DNA from 2 places in the Caldanaerobius fijiensis DSM 17918 genome. Region 2 is predicted to be linked to the other one. Evidence: a T-box and tRNA genes for the amino acid it is inferred to sense, from the RefSeq annotation. Region 2 holds a T-box; the other holds one or more tRNA genes.
What was found. A T-box is a leader RNA that pairs with one kind of tRNA and senses whether it is charged. The one in region 2 lies ahead of metG (methionine--tRNA ligase), so its partner is inferred to be a tRNA-Met.
Positions count from the first base shown of each region.

Region 1: it has a tRNA-Met gene. The T-box ahead of metG (methionine--tRNA ligase) is inferred to sense a tRNA for this amino acid. The anticodon was not compared.

Region 1 is NZ_FQVH01000005.1:77,849-81,277, forward strand. It holds gene BUB87_RS03835 (S1 domain-containing RNA-binding protein) at 64-501, shown strand; gene BUB87_RS03840 (Ppx/GppA phosphatase family protein) at 535-1,464, shown strand; tRNA gene BUB87_RS03845 (tRNA-Leu) at 1,510-1,600, shown strand; tRNA gene BUB87_RS03850 (tRNA-Met) at 1,616-1,688, shown strand; tRNA gene BUB87_RS03855 (tRNA-Met) at 1,731-1,804, shown strand; gene BUB87_RS03860 (ABC transporter ATP-binding protein) at 1,988-3,429, shown strand, end outside.
Region 2 is NZ_FQVH01000007.1:7,807-11,235, forward strand. It holds gene BUB87_RS04500 (TatD family hydrolase) at 1-144, opposite strand, end outside; gene metG (methionine--tRNA ligase) at 145-2,103, opposite strand; T-box leader at 2,156-2,395, opposite strand; gene BUB87_RS04510 (transporter permease) at 2,791-3,429, shown strand, end outside.

The DNA.
Region 1 (3,429 bases), on a different contig from region 2:
TTGGGACAAATCATTGATACAATAAAATTGTATTAAAGAATTAAAAGGAGGAATCTTTTATTTATGCCAGTTGAGGTAGGCAAAGTGGTCGACGGAACCGTGCTAAATATAACAAGCTTCGGGGCATTTGTCCAGTTACCAGAAGGGGAAACTGGATTAGTACACATATCAGAAGTCGCAGATAAATACGTGAAAGATGTGAGAGATTATTTAAAAGAAAAGGATAAGGTAAAAGTTAAAATTTTGTCGGTTAGCCCTGATGGTAAAATTAGCTTGTCAATTAAAAAGGCGAATGCGGAGCTTAAAAAATCGTCTAGACCATTGGACTTAGAATGGAATCGTAACAAATCGTCCAGCAACATGTCTTTTGAGGATAGGCTTGCTAAGTTTTTAAAGGATAGCGATGAAAGACAGCAGCAGCTTAAAAAGAACCTGGATACCAGAAGAAGGTCTGGGGGAGGATATAATAGAGGAAAAACCAATAAAATGATCGAAAAGTGATTGATCTTTATGTAATGATAGTCGAGGTGACCGATGAGATTTGGTTGTATTGATATAGGGACGAATTCGGTAAGGCTGTTAATAGCTGATGCCGATAAAAATGGTATAACTAAAATTTATAAAGGTATAAAGACGACTAGATTAGGTACTGGTGTAGATATCACCAGTACCTTGAAAATAGATGCTATATGCAGAACCGTAGATGCCGTTACAAATTTTGTAGATATAGCAAGGTCTTTTCACTGTGATAAAATTATTGCAATAGGGACCAGCGCGGTAAGGGATGCTTTAAATAAGGAAGTGTTGTTACAAGAAATATATCAGAAAACGGGCGTAAGAGTTGATGTGATATCTGGAAAAAAGGAAGCAGAATTGGCTTTTAAAGGAGTAGCCGGTGGCATAAAAAGTTGTGAAGGGAAGAGTATTTTAATTGTAGATATTGGCGGTGGCAGTACAGAATTTACATATGGGGAAAAGAACAAAATAAAGGAGAGGTATAGCCTAAACATAGGTGCTGTGAGGTTAACGGAAAGGTATTTAAATGAGAGCTTATATGATAAAAGTCATATGCAAAAATTGAGTGAAGATATAGAAATGAATTTGATGTTATTGCATCGCTTAAAAGAGATTATTTTGAGTAGGGGTAAAAGAATTGTGGCGGTCGGTGTAGGTGGCACAATAACGTCGCTGGCAGCGATAGATCAAAACCTGGATGTTTACGATTCTGAAAAAGTTCACAGCTACGTCTTGACATATCATAGAGTATATAGTATACTAAATGTGTTGTCTGGGATGAGCAGTGATGAAAGAAAGCGGGTAAAAGGTCTGATGCCTGAAAGAGCGGATATTATTGTAGCAGGCGTTATGATCCTTACAAAAGTAATGGAGTATTTTGAGCTAGAAGAAATTTCAGTCAGCGAATGGGACAATTTAGAAGGTCTGATTTTCGAAAATATTCCTTGACAAAGTGGTTGCGTTGATATATAATATATATCGTCGCTGAGGTTTGCCGGAGTGGCGGAACTGGCAGACGCACAGGACTTAAAATCCTGGGGGTCCTAAAAGACTCGTACCGGTTCGATTCCGGTCTCCGGCACCAGGTGGTGTAAAACATCGCGGGGTGGAGCAGCAGGTAGCTCGTCGGGCTCATAACCCGAAGGTCGTAGGTTCAAATCCTACCCCCGCAACTAAATTTTAATTATGATTTTTAAAAATTAATAATAAAATAGGGCGGCGTAGCTCAGTTGGCTAGAGCATGCGGTTCATACCCGCAGTGTCGGTGGTTCGACTCCACTCGCCGCTATTATATGTGTGCAATATGTAAACCGAATCGTCTATCGAGAGCCTGAAGACAACTTCAGCTCTATTGGTATAGACGATTATTTTATTTATATAAAAAACAATCAGGTGAATTTGCTTTATTTTTTTTCTTAGGATATAATATTTTTGCTGTAAAAATATCGATGATAAAGGGGTGTATAAGAGTATGCGATATTTGTTACGACTTGTGCGATATGCCAGACCTTATTGGAAATATCTCATTATAGCTGTAATAAGTACGTTTTCCATAACTGGTTTGAACCTTATAGGTCCCTGGTTAATAAGGGATCTTATTGGAGTAGTAACTAATCTTAATCGCTACACCAATGCCAAGGAACTCATTGTAAGACTTTCAATAATACTGACACTAACTTATATAGCCAGAACTGTATTTCAGTTTTTAAGCAGCTATTTGTCTCATTATGGAGCGTGGCAGTTGGTGGCCTATATGAGGGTGTTAGTATATGAGAAACTACAAAAGCTTTCATTGAGGTATTACCATGACAAGCAGACAGGGCAGTTGATGTCAAGAGTAATAAATGATACTGCTACCTTTGAGATGCTGATAGCTCATGCCTTACCAGATCTCTTTACTAATGCCCTGATACTTCTGGGTGTAACTATAATACTGTTTATCATGAATCCTATTCTGGCATTTTTATCGCTGGTGCCCATCCCTTTTTTGGTTTATGGGGGAGCAGTATTTACCAAGCGCATACTGCCCTCATTCAGGTTTGCCCAACGGGCTTTAGCTGATTTAAATGCTGATCTGCAAGATAATCTGTCGGGGATAAGAGAAATACAGGCTTTTAACCAACAGGAGCGCGAGATAGGAAAAATAAAAAATAGGGCGTATGAGCATGCAACGGCACTAATAGGTGCATTAAAGCTTAGCGCTATATTTCATCCAGTGTTGAATTTTTTCAGCTCAATAGGGACTGTTATAGTGGTGTCTCTGGGAGGTATAATGGCCATAAAGGGCAAACTACCGGTAGAGGATATAGTTGGCTTCATATTATATTTAAGTATGTTTTATCAGCCTATAACAGCATTGGGCCAGGTTCTAGAAAACCTTCAACAGGCATTGGCTGGTGCAGAAAGGGTATTTGAGGTCCTGGATACAGAACCTGATGTAAAAGAGAAGGAACATGCAATTGACTTAAAAAATATAAAAGGTAAAATAACCTTTGAACATGTGAATTTTTCTTACAATAATGAAAAACCAGTATTAGAAGACATATCTTTTACTATAAACCCGGGGCAAATGGTTGCTTTTGTAGGTCCTACCGGTGTAGGTAAAACCACTATAATGAGCCTTATAAATCGCTTCTACGATGTGGATTCAGGGTCGATAAAGATAGACGATATAGATATCAGGGAAGTATCTTTGAGGTCTTTAAGGAATAATATAAGCATGGTGCTGCAGGATGTCTTTTTGTTTAATGGAACGATTGCTGAAAACATAGCTTACGGTAATGAAAAGGCCACTATGGATGATATCATAAATGCCGCAAAAATAGCATGTGCTCATGACTTTATAATGCAGATGCCTGATGGTTATAATACCTATATAGGAGAAAGAGGTATAAAACTTTCTGGAGGACAAAA
Region 2 (3,429 bases):
CAGCTCCAGTGTGGTCGCGATAGAGGGAACATCTGATGCAGAATTAATCACGATCATGTCGTTTTCTCTTATCCTCTCTATCACCTGCTCCCTATCCTGATCATATGCTGAGTCATCAACATGGGCATGAATATCTACGAGCATTTACCTCACCCTGCTCCCCGTGGGAATATCGCCGTCTACCGTCACAAGCACCAGCCTGTCTTTGTCGTCAGTGGAAGCGGCTAATATCATGCCATAAGAATCAACGCCCTTCAATCTTACAGGTTTTAAATTGGCCACAAGTATCAGATTCTTTCCGATCAACTCTTCCGGCGTATAATATTGAGCAATACCAGATACCACCTGTCTTACCTCGTCGCCTACCTGCAGCTCCAGCTTGAGCAGTTTATCTGCTCCCTGTATGCGCTCAGCTTTTAACACCCTGGCAACCCTCAAATCTAACTTTGCAAAATCATCGATGGTTATATAATCGATCTTATCGGATTTTGCTTCTGCCTCATTTTTCTTTTCATCCTCAACTATCACCTTTTTACCCTCTTTACTTGACGCCTCCTGTTGTTTCTCTTCGGCCTTTTCTTCTATCCTAGGGAATAAGATTTCACCCCTGTGGACAACGGTGCCCTGTGGCAACGCTCCCCATGTCTTCAGGCTATCCCATGTAGTCAATTCAGGACTTACACCCAGCTGAGCATATATCTTGGGTGATGTATCAGGCATATACGGTGTCAACAACACGCCTATATATCTGATGGACTCAGCTAGATTATAAAGCACTGTAGCAAGCCTTCCCTTTTGAGCCGGATCTTTGGCGAGCACCCACGGCATAGTCTCATCGATGTACTTATTGCACCTGTCTACCAGCTTAAATATCTCTATAAGGGCATTGCTTATCTGCAGTGAATCCATGTACTTTTCTACCAGTGCAGGCAGGTTAACAGCCATCTCCTTTAGTTCATTATCGATATCTTCCTCCTGCGCCGGCGCCGGCACCCTGCCATCGAAATACTTCTCTATCATCGTAACCGTTCTGCTGACCAGATTGCCCAGATCGTTGGCCAGGTCAGAGTTTATTCTTTTTACCAAAGCCTCATTGGTGTAGGTTCCATCAGAGCCAAAAGGTATCTCTCTTAAAAGGTAATACCTTACTGCGTCCACACCGTATTTCTCTACCAGTACCCATGGATCTACCACATTACCTTTAGATTTGGACATCTTGCCACCTTCTAACACCAGCCATCCGTGGCCAAAAACCTTCTTAGGCAGTGGCTCTCCTAAAGCCATGAGCATGGCAGGCCATATAATAGTATGAAACCTCACGATCTCCTTTCCTACCAGATGCACATCGGCAGGCCAAAACTTCCTGTAAGCATCATCGTGATCCGTAGAGTAGCCTAATGCGGTAATATAATTGCTCAAAGCATCAATCCATACGTAAATCACATGCTTTGGATCAAAAGGCACAGGAATGCCCCAATCAAATGAAGTTCTAGAAACACATAGATCCTCAAGCCCCGACTTTATAAAACTCACCATCTCATTTAGCCTGGATTCTGGCTGTATAAAGTCAGGGTGCTCCCTGTAATACTCTAGCAGTTTATCACCGTATTTGGACAACCTGAAAAAGTAGCTTTCTTCTTTTACCAGCTCCACCTCTCTGCCGCAATCAGGACACTTGCCATCCACCAGCTGCCTCTCCGTCCAGAAAGATTCGCATGGGGTACAATACCAGCCGGTGTATTCGCTCTTGTATATATCCCCTTTTTCATACAGGCGCGTAAATATATTCTGGACAATGGAGATATGTTGAGGATCTGTCGTCCTTATAAACTGATCGTAGCTGACATTGAGCAGCTTCCACAGATCCTTTATCCATGTCACTATGCCGTCCACATATTCTTTTGGTGAAACGCCTTTTTCTCTGGCTATCCTCTGAATCTTCTGGCCGTGTTCGTCAGTTCCCGTTAAAAACCAGACATCATAACCTGTCAACCTCTTAAACCTGGCCAGCGCATCTGCTGCCACCGTCGTATAGGAATGTCCTATATGCAGCTTATCGCTGGGATAGTATATAGGCGTAGTGATGTAATACGTCTTTGCCATTTTTATACCTCCTATAGCAATAATTTGGTAAATAAAAAGGCCCCCACCCCATCACAGGGGCGAGAGCTCTCGCGGTACCACCCTATTTCGCCTTACGGCCTCATTACAGACGACATGATAATCGCCCTGCACTATAACGCGTGCTCGCGTCTGCGCCTAAATACCTCCATAATCGGTAATTCGGCACAGCAACTCAGGGACCATCTTCAGGTGTTATTATCCGCACCGGCTTTCACCCGCCCCGGCTCTCTTAAGCGGTTTTAGACCCTACTCTTCCCATCATCGCCACTTTATAAATATAATTTTCCACTGTATCATCAATAATATACTATAATATGGATTTTGTCAATAGAGGTATTCTTTTAATTGCAATTCGTAATTTGCAATATTTACAAATAGGTTGCTTCCAAAAAAATTCAATAGCATCGGCAAGTGACTTTAAGGGGATGAGCTACGTAAGTCTTTCACAAAGTCACTTGCCTTAGAGGCATTCCTTTAGAGTCAGTGAATTTTTTCTCCAGCAACCTATTTTGTATCTAAATAATTTTGTGACATTCAAATTACAAACTGCAGTCCCTTAAGTTGAAGTCAATATAAAATGGCATTTCTGTCATACCTCTGTGATTGGCTAATTTATGACTCTTTTACACATAATAAACACAAATGCGGTTAAAAGGAGATGTTATAATGATTCCACTTACACCGAGTCACTATATATTCATTTTAACAATAATAGCCATATTAATAGCCATGTTGTTCAGAAAAGACATATTGATCCCTTGCCTTATAGGCATTTTTCTCATAGGTCTTGCTGCTACCGGAAATGTGGTAAAGGCCGTGCAAACCATATACAGAAGCCTTATCATATCCGGCGAACAACTCTGGAGCATAATCCTCATCATAGCATTGGTCATATCCATGGCTGAAGCCATAAGGGATATAGGTGCTGACTACATCATGATAAAGCCTATACTGAAATACTTTAAAAAGCCCCTGGTTTCCTATTTGCTGCTTGGTCTCTTTACCATGGTCGTTTCACTATTTTTATGGGCATCTCCTGCCCTCGGTTTACTTTCAGCGATGGTCGTACCTGTAGCTCTAAAAACAGGTCTATCCAGAATGAGCACAGCTATGGCTATAAATATCTTTGGCTTTGGCATTGCCATGTCAGGAGACTTCTTCATCCAGGGAGCGCCTTCCATAACAGCCACTTCAGCAGGATTGCCAGTCACGACCTTTATAAAAAATAGTTTCTTGTTGTGGCTTACCATGTCTACTGTCACAGCTCTATCATCTTTTGTATACATCTGGATTCTGTGGAAAAAA